3 regions of the Bacillus sp. GbtcB14 genome follow, and region 2 is predicted to be linked to each of the others. Evidence: riboswitches for the same ligand, from Rfam matches in the RefSeq annotation. Region 2 holds a riboswitch; each other region holds the start of a gene.
The links. Region 2 has a riboswitch for thiamine pyrophosphate ahead of thiC (phosphomethylpyrimidine synthase ThiC). Riboswitches for the same ligand answer to the same signal wherever they lie in the genome.
Positions count from the first base shown of each region.

Region 1: another riboswitch for thiamine pyrophosphate. It lies ahead of KVT31_RS21960 (MTH1187 family thiamine-binding protein); the one in region 2 lies ahead of thiC (phosphomethylpyrimidine synthase ThiC).
Region 3: another riboswitch for thiamine pyrophosphate. It lies ahead of tenA (thiaminase II); the one in region 2 lies ahead of thiC (phosphomethylpyrimidine synthase ThiC).

Region 1 covers NZ_JAGXJT010000008.1:114,270-120,944, reverse strand. The annotation lists gene KVT31_RS21980 (ABC-F family ATP-binding cassette domain-containing protein) at 1-1,494, opposite strand, end outside; gene KVT31_RS30620 (hypothetical protein) at 1,800-1,928, opposite strand; gene KVT31_RS21975 (ABC transporter ATP-binding protein) at 1,995-2,744, opposite strand; gene KVT31_RS21970 (ABC transporter substrate-binding protein) at 2,741-3,739, opposite strand; gene KVT31_RS21965 (ABC transporter permease) at 3,736-4,509, opposite strand; gene KVT31_RS21960 (MTH1187 family thiamine-binding protein) at 4,481-4,801, opposite strand; TPP riboswitch at 4,902-5,003, opposite strand; gene KVT31_RS21955 (methyl-accepting chemotaxis protein) at 5,065-6,675, opposite strand, start outside.
Region 2 covers NZ_JAGXJT010000004.1:306,389-313,063, reverse strand. The annotation lists gene lldP (L-lactate permease) at 1-1,305, shown strand, start outside; TPP riboswitch at 1,377-1,492, shown strand; gene thiC (phosphomethylpyrimidine synthase ThiC) at 1,606-3,366, shown strand; gene KVT31_RS14200 (arsenic transporter) at 3,468-4,826, opposite strand; gene KVT31_RS14195 (cytochrome d ubiquinol oxidase subunit II) at 5,178-6,203, opposite strand; gene cydA (cytochrome ubiquinol oxidase subunit I) at 6,196-6,675, opposite strand, start outside.
Region 3 covers NZ_JAGXJT010000003.1:1,295-7,969, reverse strand. The annotation lists gene KVT31_RS09040 (ABC transporter permease) at 1-183, opposite strand, end outside; gene KVT31_RS09035 (ABC transporter ATP-binding protein) at 183-932, opposite strand; gene tenA (thiaminase II) at 901-1,596, opposite strand; TPP riboswitch at 1,679-1,781, opposite strand; TPP riboswitch at 1,842-1,953, opposite strand; gene KVT31_RS09025 (SH3 domain-containing protein) at 2,223-3,374, shown strand; gene KVT31_RS09020 (hypothetical protein) at 3,380-3,718, shown strand; gene KVT31_RS09015 (DUF3965 domain-containing protein) at 3,947-5,098, opposite strand; gene KVT31_RS09010 (CBS domain-containing protein) at 5,396-5,815, opposite strand; tRNA gene KVT31_RS09005 (tRNA-Glu) at 5,946-6,017, opposite strand; tRNA gene KVT31_RS09000 (tRNA-Asn) at 6,019-6,093, opposite strand; tRNA gene KVT31_RS08995 (tRNA-Ile) at 6,104-6,180, opposite strand; tRNA gene KVT31_RS08990 (tRNA-Trp) at 6,191-6,261, opposite strand; tRNA gene KVT31_RS08985 (tRNA-Thr) at 6,268-6,340, opposite strand; tRNA gene KVT31_RS08980 (tRNA-Phe) at 6,350-6,425, opposite strand; tRNA gene KVT31_RS08975 (tRNA-Asp) at 6,434-6,509, opposite strand; tRNA gene KVT31_RS08970 (tRNA-Met) at 6,513-6,589, opposite strand; tRNA gene KVT31_RS08965 (tRNA-Ser) at 6,615-6,675, opposite strand, start outside.

The sequences.
Region 1 (6,675 bases), on a different contig from region 2:
CCATGCTTCATAGAAAGAAGGCTCATGTGAGACAAGTAAAACTGTTCCTGTATATTGTTGTAACGCTTCCTGCAAAGACTTCTTTGTTTCTATATCCAAATGATTAGTCGGTTCATCTAAAATTAAAACATTGCTTTTCGTTACGATAAGTTCACATAAACGCACTTTCGTTTGTTCTCCGCCGCTTAATAAACGAATAGGTTTTAATACGTGCTCTTCTTTCAAGCCACACTTTGCTAGTGCTTGGCGTACTTCTTTCCTGGTCATATCTGGTCGTTCTGCCCAAACTTTCTCTAATGGTGTTGTTTCTGAAGCAAACTCTTCCTGTGCAAAATAGGCAGGATTTACTCGCTCGCCAACAGAAATCGAACCACTTAGCGGCTTTATTTGGCCTAATAACGTTTTTAACATCGTCGTTTTTCCAATTCCATTATGACCAACAATCGCTATCTTTTCTCCCTTTTTCACTTGTAAATTCAACTCTGGACATAACGGATCACTATAACCTATCCTTAGTTTCTCAGCTTGCAATATACGACTTACTGGCTCCTCATAAACAGTAAAATCAAAACGGGATCGAGTTACATGATTAACCTTTTCAATCCTTTGCATTTTCTCTAATACTTTCTCTCTACTTTTAGCTTGTTTCGCTTTTCGAACTTTATTTTTTTGAATAAATGTTTCTAACTGCGCAATTTCTTTTTGTTGTTTCGCATGCGCCGATTGTAATTGTTTCCTTTGCAATTGATAACTTTGCACAAATTTTTCATAATTTCCTACGTACCGCTTCACTTTCCGTTCTTCTAGATGATAAATAACATTCGTAATACTGTTCAAAAATACTTCGTCATGTGAAATGATTACATAAGCTTTTTCATACAGTCTCAAATACGATTGCAACCATTCTATATGAGCTGTATCTAAATAATTTGTTGGCTCATCTAGCAATAAAACATCAGCTTTTTCTAAAAGGAGCTTCCCAAGTAATAACTTTGTTCGCTGTCCTCCACTTAACTGTGAAACATCCTTTTTCAAACCTATTTCAAGTAAGCCTAAGCCGATTGCTACTTCTTCAATTTCAGTATGAATTTGATAGAAATTAGAACTTTCTAATATAGTTTGTAATTCTCCATACTTTACTAACAGTTTTTCTATTTCTCCTGCTCCATTCATTTCTTCAGCAATTTTTAACATTTCACACTCAATCGCATACAGATTAGAAAATGCACTTTGTAAGTATCCCTCAATTGTTATTCCTTCTTGTAAATCCATATGCTGCTGTAAAAAACCTATCTTCACATGTGGAAACCATTCAATGTTTCCGTCATCATGTATAAGTTCTCCTGTTAAAATCCTTAACAATGTTGATTTTCCAATTCCATTTTTCCCAACTAACCCAACATGCTCGCCCTTTAATAGTCGAAAACATGCATTATATAAAATGGTTTTCTCACCATACGAATGACTTAAATTTTCTACTGTTAATATACTCATTTTTTTCTCTCCTCTACTTATAGTTCATACGCTAAATAGAGAGAGCAACAGTATAAAGCCTTATTTAATTGTATATATAAAAAATGGGTAAGGTGAATACACCTTACCCATTACATATTATCGTAAAAAAGGATTAAGGTTCTTTACCTGCTGTCTTCAATTTAGCTTAATCTTTAAAAATGGGCAGACTTCTCCCGTATCAAGCTAAAACCATTTGAAGAACAGTTGATAAAGTCATTTTATCCTTTCACTCCTTTAACATTTGTTATATTAAGAGTATAAACTACTCTGTTATATTCTATTCTCTATTTTTTCTTTTGTTCCTTCTCCGTTTTTTCATTTTCTTCGTAAATTTCTTTATACATCTTTTCTAATGCATATGGACTTGTAAAGATGAGTGTTAACGAATCAACTATTTGCTCTATAGATTTCATCTTTCTCCCCCTATATAAAAAAGCCTCTTAACAGTAATCATACCAAAAACTGTTAAAAGACTTTTTCTATTTTCTCATATACGGGGCTAATACTCTCAGAATTTCTTCCTTATCCTTCTTTAACTCAAGTGATGTTAACATATCCATCGTTCTCGGCCTAGGTAATTTCACTTGTACCTCACCAACTATTGAGGCTGGTCTTTGAGATAAAATAAATACGCGATCTGAAAGCAAGATTGCCTCATCTAAGTCATGTGTGACCATAACGATTGTTTGCTTCTCTTGGTGCCAAGAGTTTAAAAGCCAGCTATGTACTTCCATTTTTGTAAAGGCATCTAATTTTCCAAAAGGCTCATCAAGTAGCATAATTGGCTTTTCACATAAATATGTGCGCAGAAAACTAATTCTTTGACGCATCCCACCAGACAATTCATCTGGATAATGGTCTGCATATTCATCTAGTTCAAACTGCTTTAATGCTTCCATTCCCTCTGTCAGCCTTTGTTTTTTCGGTTTCCCTTCGATTTCCAATGGAAGAACTATATTTTGCAAAGCTGATCGCCACGGCAGTAATAAATCCTGTTGCGGCATATAACTTACAACATCTTGCTCTTGCATTTGCTTATCGTTATACGTTACATTCCCACTTGTTGGATTTTCAACATTTGCAATCATATTTAATAATGTGCTTTTCCCGCAACCACTTGGGCCTACAAAAGAAACGAACTCTCCCTCTCGTATAGAAGCACTAATATTTGCTAATACATTCTTTCCATCGAAAGATTTCACAATATCTTTTATTTGTAATCCGCTCATTTTTCGCTTGGAAGGAACTCATTTGTAAAGGCATCTTTTACATCAATTTTCTTCTTAATTACTTTGTTATCATATAAGAAATTCATGTAATTCGTCCAAACATCTTCCTTCTGTACTCCCCAAGCTTTTGCATCATCTTGATACTTCGTGCTTAACCACTTTTGACTTTCTTGTACTAAGTCTTTATTTACATCTGGAACAGCTTTAATTAAAATATCAGCAGCTTCTTTCGGCTCTTTAATTGCAAAATTATACCCTTCTGTCGTTGCACTCATAAACTTTTTCACAAAGTCTTTATCTTGCTTCGTATGTTTTTCACTCGTAATAATAACAGGACTATAGAAATCAAGCGCTGGGTCTAAGTCTTTCACCATAATCGTATTTAACTCTTTTCCTTGGCGCTTCGCTTCAATTCCATCCCATCCGTAATAAATCCATTCAAAGTCTGCATCACGGCCGATTGATTTAAAGAAATCGGTTTGTCCTAAGATGATTTTTTCAACTTTATTAAAATCAGCTTGATGTTTCTCCATAATGGTCTTCAGCGTTGCTTCTTCTGCTGGTCCTCCCCATCCTCCGTAACGTTTACCTTCAAAATCTTTCGGTGAAGTCATGTTATCTTTCTTAAGCGATGCAAATGCCGAAGTGTTATGCTGAATAATCGCTCCGACAGATACAACAGGAATACCTTCTACACGAGCCAATGTTACATTTTCTTGTGCGCTTATTGCGAAGTCAGCTTTTCCTGAAGCTATCATTTGCTCCGCTGTCACATTATCACCAGGCTGAATAATTTCTACATCTAAGCCTTGCTTTTTATAATAATCTTTCGCTTGCGCTACATATAAGCCAGTATGGTTCGTATTTGGAAACCAATCTAAAACTACTTTTACTTTTTGATCTTTACTTGCACTATCTTCTTTCTTCGCCGGATTACATCCAGCCACACCTACTGCTAATAAGGCAGCCAACATAACTTTTAAACCTTTTTTCATTTTCTGCCGTCCTTTCTATATATCCATGGTGCTGTTATTCTTGCCATAAACTCCACGATAAAATACAGACATAATGTCACCATAACAATAATTGCTGCCACACCAAATACTCGGGCTGTTAAAAAGGATTTTGTAGCTCTCGTAAGCATAACCCCTAATCCTTCACTGGCACCGAGCCATTCCCCAATGATCGCTCCCATTACGCTATATGTAACTGCAATTTTTAAACCTGAGAAAAAGTATGGAAGCACTGCTGGAAACTTTACTTTCTGGTAAACTTGCCATTTCGTTGCCTTCATCGTTTGCAACAACTTCAACATATTTTTATCTACCGTTTGAAAACCTTCTAAAATGCTAAGCGCAATCGGGAAGAAACAAACGAGTATGACTACCATTACTTTCGGTAGCATTCCATATCCAAACCAAATAATAAATAACGGTGCAAGTACAACGATTGGAATCGTTTGCGAAATAACAAGCAATGGATTTATTAAAATACGAAATAAAGGGATAACGTCCATAATAATTGCAATACTTGTCCCAATTAAAATCGCAAAAAATAGTCCGATTATAACCTCTTGTAACGTTTGCATCGTATTCGGTAATAGTAAATCTTTCATTCCAATTAATTCTTGAACAATGGCAGAAGGCTTCGGTAAAATCCACGGTTCAATTTTAAATAATGAAACAGATCCTTCCCATATCGCAATGAGAAGGATAAGCCAAATTGTTGTAATTATTTTAGATTGCTTCTGGTTTTGCATATTCATCACGGTACTTCCAAACCTTTTCATCTATCGTTACACCAGTGCTTGGACGATAATGGATTTTAATAGAAGTAATCACTTCCTCTGCTCCAGCATCCACACAAGCTTGTTGCGCACGTTTAATGACATCAAGAAGTACATCTAATTCTCCTTCCAACGTTGTTTCCATTGCCCCTACTTCATAACGAACTCCCGATTGTTGTACAACCTCAATTGCTTTATCAACAACAGAATACACATCTTTGTGCTTCGCTTGTGGTACTACTGAAAATGAAATCGTAACTTGTTGTGACATAGTAAAATCCCCCTTATGAAATTAAATTTTAAAACAAGAAAAGGCTTTCCTACTACGTAGGAAAGCCTTGTATGCAAGTTATTATAGAATAACATATGCTACATCACTTTAAGTAACTCCCTACGCTGGCATTATCCAGATCAGGTTGAGGGTCGATGTTTGTTTACATCCTCTCAGCCAATTGGCTCCCCGGTCCTTAATTCGTTTTCATTGTAGCATGATTTATTTTATTGAACAAACAAAAGCGCGTATAATCATTTCATTTAACTTTTGAATTCTCCTATTAACTCTTGTAACTCCTGCGAAAGCCAGCTTAAAGAACTAGCTAATTCCGCAATATCTTGTACAGACATTTCCTGCTCTTTCATACTTTCTTCAACATTACTACTACTATTCGCATACGTATTTGCAATAAGTGATAGTTCATCTACAATCCGCACAATATTTTGGCTATTTTGCAATATATCACTTGAATTGTCAGAAACAACTCTAACCTGATTTGTAACAGATTGTGCTGAGTTTGAAATTCCACCAAAGAAAGCACCACTACTTTCAACAAGTTTCATACCCGATTCTACTTCTTTTAAAGCATTTTCCATTGAAACAATAGCTTCTTCCGTACCAGCTCGCGTTTCCCCTATTAATTTTGCTATATCTTTTGCTGATGCTTCCGTCTGCTCTGCTAATTTACGCACTTCATCAGCAACAACAGCAAATCCTCGTCCGGTTTCCTCAGCACGTGAAGCTTCAATAGAAGAATTTAAAGCTAGCGAATTCGTTTGATTTGAAATACCGGTAATTACTGTTACAATATCACTAATTTCTTTTGATCTTGTTTCCAAAGAATAAATAATAGAAGATAAATCTTGTACTGCATTTTGTATGATGTTCATTTGATTAATCGTCTGTTCAATAATACCATTTCCTTTTCCTGAATGGTGCTCTATACCTTCAGACTCTTTCGCCATTTGTTTTGCAGCATTCGTTATCTCTTCCATCCTATCTTCCATTTCATATATAATATCTAAATACTTTGGTACTGCAGTTTCTTGTAATTGAACGCCAGCCCTTAACTCCACTATAGAACTTACGATTCCTTGGACTGCCATGCTATTCTCTTTCGTACTCACTGACAATTCTTGTGAAGATGAGGAAACCTGTTCTGCTGTCTGCTTCACTTTGTCTATAATCCCTTTAAACTTCTCAATAGTATTATTAAAATACGCATTAATAATACCAATATCATCTGGTCTTTCCTCTAATTTAATACTTAAGTCACCTTCACCGACTTTGCGCAATCCTTCACGTAAATCCCGCAATGGAGCAAGTGCGTTACGTACGATTAGGAATTGAATAACCGTTGCAATTAAAACAGAAATACAAATAAACATTAAACCTTGTACAATGAATTTTTCCTTTGTAATAGGAACAATAGAGGCATCTACATCGGCTGCAACAATTGCCACAATATTACCTTCCTCATCTTTAATTGGCTCTAATATCGTTACCCATGATCCCAATGCGTCTTCATATACTACTGTCATGTTTGCTTTTTTTGTGCTCATTACTTTATCATATGTTTCCATCCAAAGATCTGGTTGTTTATAATAGTCTCCCGGTTCTACTTCAACAACATTTGCTAACCCTGTAGCCAAAGCGACAACTTGTAACTCACCTTTTTCATTTTCTTTTGCTCCAACAATATACGTTTGTCCAACACTGTTCAATTCTTCCGTTGATTCATCTAACTTCTCTACTAACTTCTCTCTCTTTTCTCTTTCTGCCGTCGGGTCTTTTGCAACATCTCTCAATATTTTCGCGTCTAATTTATGTAATACCGTATCTCCTGTTTCAAAAGAATGCCTTTCAAATAT
Region 2 (6,675 bases):
TTAATCGGTTTTTCATTTGGAGCATTTTTGGAAGGGGCAGCAGGATTTGGTGCACCAGTAGCGATTACGGCAGCACTTCTTGCGGGTCTTGGGTTAAATCCTTTATATGCAGCGGGTCTTTGTTTAATCGCAAATACGGCACCGGTAGCGTTCGGAGCGATGGGAATTCCGATTACAGTTGCTGGACAAGTAACTGGTATTGATCCACATAAAATTGGACAAATGGCTGGACATCAATTACCGTTTCTATCATTATTTGTTCCGTTCTTTATCGTATTTTTAATGGATGGATTTAAAGGAGTAAGACAAACATGGCCAGCTCTATTTGTAGCGGGTAGCTCATTTGCAATTACGCAGTTCATTACAGCGACGTTCTTAGGACCAGAACTTCCGGATATTACGTCAGCACTTGTAAGTTTAGTGAGTTTATCGCTATTCTTAAAAGTTTGGCAGCCGAAAGAAATCTATCAGTCTAAAGAAGCAAATAGTGAAGTAGCTGCGGCAACGACGGCAACATCTATGCCGAAACTAACGGTAGGAAAGGTCGTAAAAGCGTGGTCTCCATTCATTATTTTAACTGTAATGGTAGTCATTTGGAGCCAAAGTTTCTTTAAAGCGTTATTTGCTCCAGGTGGTGCATTGGAAAGCCTTGTGTTTAAGTTTGAAGTTCCAGGCTTACACAATCTAGTAATGAAAGCAGAGCCAATTGTAAATAAACCGACGCCTTATGAAGCAATCCTGAAATTAGATATTTTATCAGCGACGGGAACAGCAATTTTAATTGCTTGTATCATTTCTATCTTTATTTTGAAAATGAGTGCAAAAGATGCAGTAGTAACATTTAAAGAAACATTAAACGAACTGAAGATGCCAATTCTATCTATTGGATTCGTATTAGGATTCGCGTTTATCGCAAATTATTCTGGTTTATCTTCTACATTAGCGTTAGCACTTGCAGGAACTGGCGGGCTATTCCCGTTCTTCTCACCATTTCTAGGCTGGATTGGGGTATTCTTAACAGGATCTGATACGTCAGCGAATGCACTGTTCTCGAATTTACAAGCGATTACAGCGCAGCAAGTCGGTGTATCTGAAGTACTTCTCGTTGCAGCAAATACAACGGGCGGTGTAACAGGAAAAATGATTTCTCCGCAATCGATTGCGATTGCTTGTGCGGCAGTTGGACTGGCTGGAAAAGAATCAGATTTATTCCGCTTTACAGTGAAGCATAGTTTATTCTTCGTCATTATTGTTGGTATTATGACGTATGTGCAGGCATATTATTTAACGTGGATGATTCCATAAGCAACAAAAGAAATAAACTTTGCATTTTTCAGATTATCGTGTATGATGGGAAAGTATTGAAAATTAAATCAGTGATAAACTAGGGGTGCCTAACGTATGCGTAGGCTGAGAGAGAAGCGCTTGATCTTCTTAACCCTTTGGACCTGATCTGGCTCGTACCAGCGTAGGGAAGTTAACGGCTTTACATAATGATGTCTTTTATGAGCCAGGTCCTTATTTTTTTATGGACCTGGCTCTTTTTATTTTGGCATGCGCTGGCCATATCTCGTCCTTGTCACGTACAGGGGGGCAACAAAGGTTATGAAACAGTCTGTTTCAGCTGAGCAAATTGAATTGAAATCGAGTTTACCAGGAAGTAAGAAAGTGTATGTGGATGGACCGCGCGCGGGTATGAAAGTGCCGATGCGCGAGATTGAACAAAGTGAAACGAACGGCATTCCGAATCCGCCAATTCGTGTATACGATACGAGCGGTCCTTATACAGATCCTGCGCATAAAGTGGAGCTGGAAAAGGGGTTGCAGGCGCCGCGCCACTCTTGGATCCTGGAGCGCGGAGATGTAGAAGCATACGAAGGGCGCGAAGTGAAACCAGAGGATGACGGTGTGAAAGTGGCTTCGAAACATACACCTGTTTTTCCGCAAATGGATCGCCAGCCGCTTAGAGCGAAGCAAGGGGCAAACGTTACACAAATGCATTATGCGCGCAATGGCATCATTACGTCTGAGATGGAATATGTTGCGATTCGTGAAGGAGTAGAGCCTGAGTTTGTTCGTAAGGAAATCGCGGAAGGCCGTGCCATTTTACCAGCAAATATTAACCATCCGGAAGCAGAGCCGATGATTATCGGGCGTAACTTCCACGTGAAGGTCAATGCAAATATCGGAAACTCTGCTGTATCTTCTTCTATTGCAGAAGAAGTAGAGAAGATGACGTGGGCAACGCGCTGGGGTGCGGATACGATTATGGATTTATCTACAGGTAAAAATATTCATACGACGCGTGAGTGGATTATTCGTAACGCGCCTGTACCAGTTGGGACTGTACCGATCTATCAAGCGCTGGAAAAAGTAAACGGAATTGCAGAAGATTTAACGTGGGAAGTGTATCGTGATACGTTAATTGAACAAGCGGAGCAAGGTGTTGATTACTTTACGATTCACGCGGGCGTATTACTTCGTTACATTCCGATTACTGCAAAGCGTACGACAGGTATCGTTTCACGTGGTGGTTCAATTATGGCACAGTGGTGTTTATTCCATCATAAAGAAAACTTCTTATACACTCATTTTGAAGAGATATGTGAAATTATGAAGCAGTACGACGTTTCGTTCTCTCTTGGAGATGGATTACGTCCAGGTTCGATTGCAGATGCAAATGACGAAGCACAGTTTTCTGAGCTTGAAACACTTGGGGAATTAACGAAGATTGCTTGGAAACATGATGTGCAAGTGATGATTGAAGGACCTGGGCATGTACCGATGCATTTAATTAAAGAGAATATGGAGAAAGAGCTTGATATTTGTCAGGGCGCACCGTTCTATACACTTGGACCGTTAACGACAGATATTGCACCAGGTTATGACCATATTACATCCGCAATTGGGGCTGCAATGATTGGCTGGTTTGGAACGGCGATGCTTTGTTATGTAACGCCGAAAGAACATTTAGGTTTACCGAATAAAGATGATGTTCGTGAGGGAGTTATTACGTACAAAATCGCTGCGCATGCGGCTGATCTTGCGAAAGGGCACAAAACGGCTCATCAGCGTGATGATGCACTTTCAAAAGCTCGCTTTGAATTCCGTTGGCGCGATCAATTTAATTTATCTTTAGATCCTGAACGTGCGATGGAATATCACGATGAAACATTGCCAGCAGAAGGTGCGAAAACAGCTCATTTCTGCTCCATGTGTGGGCCGAAGTTTTGTAGTATGAGAATTTCACATGATATTCGTGAATATGCGAAAGAAAATGATTTAGAAACGACAGAAGCAATTGAAAAAGGGATGAAAGAGAAAGCGAAAGAATTTAAAGACACTGGTAGTCATTTATACCAATAACACGTTACACCTCTTTACTTGATTGATCACACTGTAGTACCTAACTTAAATATAGAAGAAGCCCGCTTTGCTAAGACGGTAGCAAAGCGGGCTTTTGTCGTTTATAAGGCGAAGAAGAGGTGTACCCAGTAGTATAAGAGGAATAATGTGACGACTGTTGTGAGAGGAATAACGATAAGGGATACACTTAAATAGTCTTTCCATTTTACTTTAATTTTGTTTTGTTTCAGGATATACATCCAAATGAGGGAAGCTAGCGTACCGATTGGTAATAATAGTGAACCGATGTCACTACCAATAATGTTTGCGAGATAGATAGTTTTTAATGTGACTGGGTCTAGTCCCATTTCTGTTAATGTGATTGTACCAATCATAAGTGCAGGATGGTTATTGAAGACGTTAGAGAGGAGGGAGACGAGCCCGCCCATTGCAAAGCTAGCATAGAGCAGATGTTGGCTTACAAGTGGTTCAAGCCAATTGACAAGCACCGCTGTTAATCCTGCGTTATGAAGCCCGTAAATAATGACATACATAGAGAAAGCGAAAATTAAAATGTGCCACGGTGTCTTTTTCAAAATATCGATAGGATTCGTTCGTAAGTAGTACCATCTCCAGATGAGAAGAACGAGTGAACCGAGTACAGCAACAATTTCGATTGGGATGGATAAGAAGGATGCAACGAATAGAAGACAGCGCATAAGGAAGACGAAGCCTAATACTCTTAGCATGAATTTCGTACGTTTTTGTTTCGTATCAACAGAATTTTTTCCTTTTAACGGATGGAAGTTTTTCGTGAAGAATATTTCTTCGATATCATATGAAGAAACAGGTAATCTTTCTGGTAGTTTTTTCTTTAAAACTGTGTACATAAGCCATGACATAAACAATAGTCCTAATGTTGCAGGTACAAACATCATCGCTGTGTGCATATAAAGAGTCATATGAACGATATTTAATGCGATTAAGTTTACGATATTACTTACACCAATTGGTGCACTAGATGCAGTGGCGATTAAAGCGCCGCTTAATAAATAAGGGATTTGTTGATGAGGTTTTAATTGAAGATTTTTTAGGAGAAGAATTAAAATTGGAGTCGTAATTAAAATACTACCGTCGTTATTAAATAAAAGAGTCATAAGAAAACATAATAATTGAATATACCAGTACAAACGGCGGCCGGATCCTTTTGCTAGGTTTGCAAGTTTCGCTGCAGACCAGTGAAAGAAGCCGAAGCTTTCTAATATAACCGCCATAACGATAGTCGCTAATATTGTTATCGAGGCACCGCCGATTTTACTGATAATGTCCATGACGTCTGGTTTTGATACAAGTCCAGTAATCAGGATAATGCCAGCGCCAATTGCTGCCGGCCACGCCTCATTTAAACCACGAGGTCGCCAAAAGATAACAATCATCGTTAAGAAGAATACAATAATAGTAATCCATATTTCAATGCTCATATTTTACCTACCTTTCTACTTTTCCTTAAACCAATGTAGCTTGTCTCAAGGTCTGTATTGGTAGTATATTCAGCAAAAAATAGGAAGAACTAGACGTATGATGGAATAAAGTGAATATGTGTTTTTCAAGCTAAAGGACAAGTGTCACGAATAGTGAAATAACTATTGTGAGAGGAGTCTATAAATTGTGGGGGCGGTAAGATAGAAAATGACATTTATATGAGCGATTATTGAAATATATCGGCGCAACTCAAAATATATCAGCGGTTTTGAAAATATATCGACTTATCGACAAAACATGACAAAAGGAGTCCATCCCAAAATGCCGTTTGGAACAGACTCCCCACTATATTATTTTTCCTTCAAAAAAGTTCGATCCTTCAAGAATAAATTCCAGAAGAAAATAAATCCTGGTAGTAAAATTGCAATTCCAATTGCGTATAGAATAAGCAATGCATAGAACGTTTCTGGCGTTGTAAAGCTCGTAAATACAGTTACATCAGGATAAATAATATACGGTAAATGCGCGACGCCGTAAGCGTAACTTGCAAATGCATATTGAGCGACGACTGCTAACACGGCAATGCGAGGGTATCCTAGCGTGCCATACTTCTTGTTTGTCCACCAAAGAGAAGAGTACCCGATAATGAATAAAACGATAGAAACTGTAAACCATGGGAATTGCTTTATTAGTCCTTGCATAAGCCAGTGTGTTTCCGGGTCCATTACAACGAGGGCGATAATCGCCGTAACGAGTGTTGCAGGACCAAGGATGATGGCGTTTCTTCTATAAATTCTATACGAATCTTCTGAACCTTGCTCTCTCGCAAAATCAGCAAGAAAGAGAGAGGAGAGAAATAGCTCCGAAGTTAGCCCGAAGAGCATATAACAGTAGATAACCGGGCTAGAAAGAAGTTTTCCATACAGGAGTACTTCTTTTCCTTCAGACATTGTAATATAAGCCCCCTCTGTTACGGGTAAAACAGTAATTAATAAGGCTGGAATTAAGAGCCCAGTAATGCCTGAAATAACCCGAAGAAGGTACTGATATTTTGGCAAAGAGTAAGCAAATACCATGAATGTACTGCGAATTGCAATGAGTATTAAAATTAACATAACTGGTACGAACATTACTGTCGCAAGGGTGAAAGCGGCTTTCGGAAAAAAACCGAGAAAAGCGACAACGACAAAGACGAGAAATGTATTTGTTACTTCCCAAGTTGGTGATAAGTATCGATTGGCAAGTTTAGCAGCAATCGTTGGATGTTTTGCGTACACCATGCCCCAAAAACCTGCTCCAAAATCGATGGACCCTAATATGCTGTATACGAAAATAAGAGCCCATAAGATAATGATTGCAATACTTTCCTCATGCACGAGAATCGCCTCCTTCGTGATGTAAATCATTTGCAAGCGGATGTTTCTTAAAGAATGTCCGTAGTACAAAAACCGTTAAAATGCCGAGTCCAATATATAAAATGATGAATAGAATAAATAAAGGACCGACAAAATCAGCGCGTGTAGAAGCGTCGACTGTACGTTGCATACCATAAATGGTCCATGGCTGACGACCACTACAGCTGAAAATCCAACCGAATTCAATACCGAGCATCATAATTGGTCCACATGCAGCAGCTCCCCAAAGAAGCCACTTCGGTAATTCTGCTCCTTTTTTTCGGTAAACAAAGTACCAATATAAGAGAGCGATTGCTGCAACTGCAAAGGTGAAGGCAGCGGTGCCGACCATTAAATTGAATAGTGTATGTGTGTAAAATGGTGGCCATGTTTCTTGTGGGAATTCATTTAGTCCTTTTACGACGGTGCTAGGGTCTAGTCCCACTAGTAGGCT
Region 3 (6,675 bases), on a different contig from region 2:
GTATAATGTTGCCGGCAAATGAACCGTGAATAATATATCTTTTAGTTTCCATATCTTCATTACAATTGCAGACGGTGACGGTAAAATGTACATTTCATCTATAATTCTTGCGCCTACTTCCCAAAAGACAAGTAAAATGCTAGAAAGTGTAAGGGCAGGTAATAACTCCTTCAACCGGCTCATCATACGAGTACCTGCCTTTGTAACATACTAAGAAGCTCATCTTTAAGCGCTAACACTTCAGGCTTATATAAATCTTTTCTTGTTCGATTACGATCAAGTGGTACAACCCTCTCGGTTAAAGTAGTTATCGGTTGATTTTCTACAACGAAAACTCGATTAGAAAGAAACAATGCTTCTTCCACATCATGAGTAATAAATAAAATTGTTTTTTCCCACTCTTTCCATTGTTCAAACAGCCACTCTTGCAAAGATGCCTTCGTTAAAGCGTCCAACGCGCTAAACGGTTCATCTAACAGCAATATCTCCCCGCCCGTTAATAAAGTTCGAATAAAAGATACGCGTTGCCTCATACCACCAGATAAATCTTTCGGATATTTTGTCTCATACCCTTGTAAGCCAAATTTATGTAACAATTCCTTTGCCTTTATTTGTGCTTCTTTCTTCTGTACACCTTGGCACTCTAGCGGCAGAGCAGCATTCTCAATAATCGTTCTCCACGGCAGAAGCATATCTTTTTGAGGCATATACCCTACAGGATGGCTCTTTGTTTCTGTCAGCTCTATCTGTCCAGTACTTGCTTCTTCTAAACCTGTAATAAGGCGAAATAAAGTACTTTTCCCGCATCCACTCGGTCCGATAATACTTACAAACTCTTTATCTTGTATAGAAGCATTTAATTCATTGATGATTGGCTTCTCATCATAATGAAAAGAAACATTATGAAACTGTAGTATGTTCTTGCTCCTCAAATCCCCACATCTCCTTACGATAGGACATATCCCAGAATAAATATTCAAATCGACTGGAATATAGGAAAATCTCCTCTAATCGATCTAGCTCTTTTTCAGACTTTCCAACTGCCATTTCATTTAATAAATCTATTAACCAAATACAAAGGTTACCGTATTCTTCAGAACTATATCCTTGAATCCACTCCCCAAAGAATTCATGATCTCTTGCTCCAGGAATATCATTTAAACGCTTTCCAATTTCCCAATAGCTCCACATACATGGAAGAAGTGCTGCTATTAATTCCGCAAGTGTGCCATTATGAGATACAGACATCATATAATTTGTATACGCTAAATTTTTAGCAGATGGCTTTGCAGACTCTATCTCCTCTATAGAAATTCCAAGTCTTTTTGCATACTGTTTATGGATTGTCATTTCTCCATTTAATATGCCATCAATTTGTTCAGCAAATTTCCCCATTACTTGTGGATTCGTTGCTTTTACAACACCAATAGCATATAGCTTTGCATAATCTAACAAATATAAATAATCTTGAATAATGTAATACTGAAACTTATCTTTTTCTAACGTGCCATCCCCCATACCTACTACAAACGGATGATTATGACTCATCTCCCAAACTGGTTGTACAGTATCTAATAATCTATCGCAAAATTTCATTTCGCTATCCCCTTTCAATTTATATATCTAAATAAAAAACCACTTCTAAATAAGAAGTGGTTACAGCAAATAAAATTATAATTTATTCGTTGCTCCACTTCCCTTCGCTAGTATTACCTAGATCAGGTCTGTAAGGGTTAAGGATTATTCCTCTCTCAGCACAACAAGCACCCCTAGTGGTTTCAATATGAAATTTTCAAATAAAAAAGCCCCGTTTCTATACGCAAAGAAACGGGGACTCATTATTAGTGTCCGAATTGCTTCCCTACGCTAGCATAATCTAGATCAGGTAATGAAAAGGATCAAAGGCTTACGGCCTACTCTCAGCTGGCAACACCAGCTCTCCTAGCAAACTATAAAATTATCACTGTCAGTATAACATCGTAATAAGACATCATCAACTATTTTAATTTTCTCAATTGTCAACAAAATAACAAAACTATATAATACTTATGTTCTATCTTAGAAATTATCATCCTAATTAATTGGATAAAAAGGAATCATTATCCTCAAAAAATTTATTTTTATGTTGATTTCATATTACATTTATGTGAATACACCCACTATATTATATCTTTATACTATAATAAAATTACAACTATACAACTAGAGGAGGTCTCTATTATATGAATATGAAAGCTACTGCTTTAACAGCAACTACTGTCGCAATTGCCTCTTTACTTCCTTCTATGGGAGAAACAAATGTACAAACAGCCAACGCTGAACAATTATCTAATGTGAAAACTGGATATGTCAAAGTCGATCAAGTAGCCTTACATACAAAAGATAACGCAAATAGCTCATCAATTGATACGATTCGCTTTAATACGAAAGTAAACATACTTGAAACAACTAATGGCTGGTATAAAGTATCTGTTAATAATAAAGTAGGTTACGTACAAAAAGATGCTATTCTACTAAAAAACAAACTTCAATCTAATAATCAATACATCGTTAATGCCAATGCATTAAACGTTCGTTCTGAACCTAATTTAGAATCTTCAATTTTAGATGTATTACCAAATGGGAAATTCGTTACCATTCAAGAAGAACAAGGCGAGTGGTATAAAATTTTACATAATGGCAAAACAGGTTACGTACAAAAAGCATTCGTGTCTAATGGTTCACAACCTTTAGTAAAAGGCATCACAGAAAATAATACGAAATACACAGTTGCAACACCTAAACTTAATGTACGTAGCAACGCTAGTACAAGTAGTGCACTACTTGGTTCATTACAAAATGGTACACAAATACAAGTAGTGGAAACTGTAGGAACTTGGTATAAAGTTCGTTTTGGCACAGGATACGGATATGTGGCAAAACATTATGTGGTGCAAAATCAAAATCAAACTCAAACAGCTCAACCTACTTCCATTCCAGCTGTTTTCAAATTCCCTACTCAAGGAAGAATTAGCTCAACCTTTGATATGCGTTGGGAACAAATGCATTATGGTATAGATATTGCAGCTCAGGGTAATGTCTCTATCCAGGCGGCAGCTGCAGGTAAAGTTGTGAAATCATATTATTCAGCTAGCTATGGCAATGTTGTGTTCATCGCCCATCAAATAAACGGGAAATTATATACAACAGTCTATGCACACATGAAAGATCGCACTGTACAAGCTGGTGATCAAGTACAAGCTGGACAATTAGTAGGTCATATGGGAAACACAGGTCATTCATACGGGCAACACCTTCATTTTGAATTACACAATGGAGAATGGAATTTTGAAAAAACAAATGCAGTAAACCCACTGCCATATTTAGTTAGGTAAATTGTATGCAACGCAATATCAATATACCTCTCTTAATTGAATACTTAGCCTTTTTAGGTTTAATCTGTTGTTTAATCATTTACAATACAAATACTGTATTTTTATCTATTATCATTGCTTTTGTTGCTTTAGAAATTATGATGGAATCCTTTCAAGTACAACTAAAACAAAAAATTGCCCATATATATAATGCCATCTTTCTATTAAGTGCCCTAATAACAAATATTATTAGTAATGGTTTTTATTTATCTACCGTATTTCCTGTATTCTTTATGGCTGTTTTATTATTCATAGCTAGATACATTCATGTCCCTACTAACAAAAAACACGAACAAAAAGCTTAGAAAGAGGAGACACTGTGTACCGATCTTTCAAAGATAATCCGATAAAATATATATTGAATTTATACACAAAAATAAATACTTTTTTTGGTATACAAGGAAGCAAGACGGCACAATTTCTCCTTTATGGAATGTTATTTCTCGTCTTAATTGCGTTCTCCTTGCTTTATTAATAAAAAAAGGATCTCACATAAACTTGAGATCCTTTTTAATTTATATAGAAAATGCTCTTTATCCACAAGCATATTTTTCATAAATAAAGCTCAGATTATATTTTTTCTCTAAGCTCATTCTTTGTTCATCATCACACCAATAGAACAAAATATCATGAATTGTTGCATAACGCTTATTTTTAAGAAATAGTTTAAAGAATGATGGTAAACAATCATGTAATTGTATAAATATATAATTGCGTAATATTTCTTCTTTATATTCAATGCCCTTACAAATATACAGTAATTCTTCACAATAATATGCATGTTGTGGAACTTGAATCATTTCGAAAAATGGCACATATGATAATAACTTCCCGATAAAATAATCATATCGATCCATTATTCCTATCGTCATATGCTCCATCATTTCTTTCATTACATATAAATAATCATCTACATGAGTAGTTTTCAATGGGTCTAATCGATCTGAAATTTGAGAAAGTACAGCTCTTTGACAAGCTAACACCGCTTGACTAGGTCCATAATATGATAGGAAGTCTGTACACTTACGATATTTTCGTAATAAGTCATGTGTGTATAAGTCATACACAAACGTATTACAATACATCGCTAGACTCATCATATCACTATTTAATTGCTCTTTTGATAGTAATTTAGCTCTCTTACACATATAAAAGAATGTAAATTCCAATACTTCTTTATGAGATAATAGATGTTTACAATCCGTTATACATTTCTCATTAAATTTAACCCTATCCCAAATTTCTACATCCCCATCAGTCAATTCACCAATACGATATTTAATAATTAAATAGTTTAAAGCAACCGCTTGCGTCAAAAGATCCCACGTTTCATATTCCAATGAAGTGTGAACAAACTCAGCTAGTCCTTGAGTTATCATAAAAGTATTTGCTTCTTCATACCACCCAATCTCTTGGCATAAGCGAAGAATACGTACTAGAGTTGGAATTTCATCTTTATGAAACTGCGGCAAATTCTTTACTTTATCCATTCCGTATACGATAAATGCTGCTAAATTTTCTTCTTTATAAAATTCTTTTTCTTTCCACACTAATATAGTTCGTTCTTTCCCTTCACCTTTTGGATGACAAGGTACAAGCAAAGAAAATAATTCAGCGAAATTATTTGGTTCTATATATGTATCTGTAACCAAATTCCAATTTGGATCGCGCTGTACAGCCCTCATATAATTCCCCTTCCCTTTTGTCTACATAGGAAATATTAATCCATTATTACATCATTAACAATGAATATTGTTATATTCAAAATTTTTCATAATACTTATATCTATCAGTATATCATTTTTTCTCTTATTTAAAATTAGGAATGACAAATTTAAAAAAACTGTCGAAATTACTAACTGTATACTTATATTATATAATGTCTCAGATACACCATGCTAACATATTAGTTTAATCCATATATACTAGAATAATGCATCTGATTTTTATACGTAACTTATCCCACTAATGAAAGTCTCTCTTCATTCCGTATGCTCCGAAATTTCGCTTAAAGCAAATCCGGCTTGATCATCTGCCGATTCTCTTATAGCTAAATCACCTAGTGCTAACATCCCAACGAGTTGACCACTCTCAACTACTGGTAATCGTCTAATTTGGTACTGTGCCATTAACTCTGTAGCTTTTTCAATAGAATCATCTGGAGAAACTGAAACAATGTTTGTTGTCATTACATTTGTAATTTTATTAGATCCAGGATGTTTCTCAGCAATCCCACGAACAACTAAATCTCGGTCCGTAACAAGCCCAACAACTTGCTCATTTTCAATAACTGGAATCAATCCAATCGATTCTTCTTTCATCTTTACAGCAGCCTCATATACATTGTCTAGCGGTGTACAATGTACAACATGAGTACTCATAAAGTCTCTCACTCGTGTCATTTTTGTCTCCTCCTTTTTATACATACCATAGCTTTTCCTAAATCCCTTTATTTATTTCAGGAAAATCAGTTGATAAAGAAGGATTCACGCACAATAAAAAAGAGTCAGCAATATGCTGACTCTTTTTTTATGACCCGTACGGGATTCGAACCCGTGTTACCGCCGTGAAAGGGCGGTGTCTTAACCACTTGACCAACGGGCCATGGCTCCGCAGGTAGGACTCGAACCTACGACCGATCGGTTAACAGCCGATAGCTCTACCACTGAGCTACTGCGGAATAATATATATGGTGGGCCTAAATGGACTCGAACCATCGACCTCACGCTTATCAGGCGTGCGCTCTAACCAGCTGAGCTATAGGCCCATATACTTTACAGGGGCAGTAGGAATCGAACCCACACTGGAGGTTTTGGAGACCTCAGTTCTACCTTTAAACTATGCCCCTAAAGGATGCCGACTAGAGGACTTGAACCCCCAACCTACTGATTACAAGTCAGTTGCTCTACCAATTGAGCTAAGTCGGCATAAAAAAATGGTGGCTCGGGACGGAATCGAACCGCCGACACGAGGATTTTCAGTCCTCTGCTCTACCGACTGAGCTACCGAGCCAACATAAATGGCGGTCCCGACCGGGGTCGAACCGGCGATCTCCTGCGTGACAGGCAGGCATGTTAACCACTACACCACGGGACCATTTGGTTGCGGGGACAGGATTTGAACCTGCGACCTTCGGGTTATGAGCCCGACGAGCTACCGTGCTGCTCCACCCCGCGACAATATAATATTTTTTTAAAAAAATGGAGGAGGTAGAGGGATTCGAACCCCCGCGCGACTCTCGCCGCCTGTCGGTTTTCAAGAC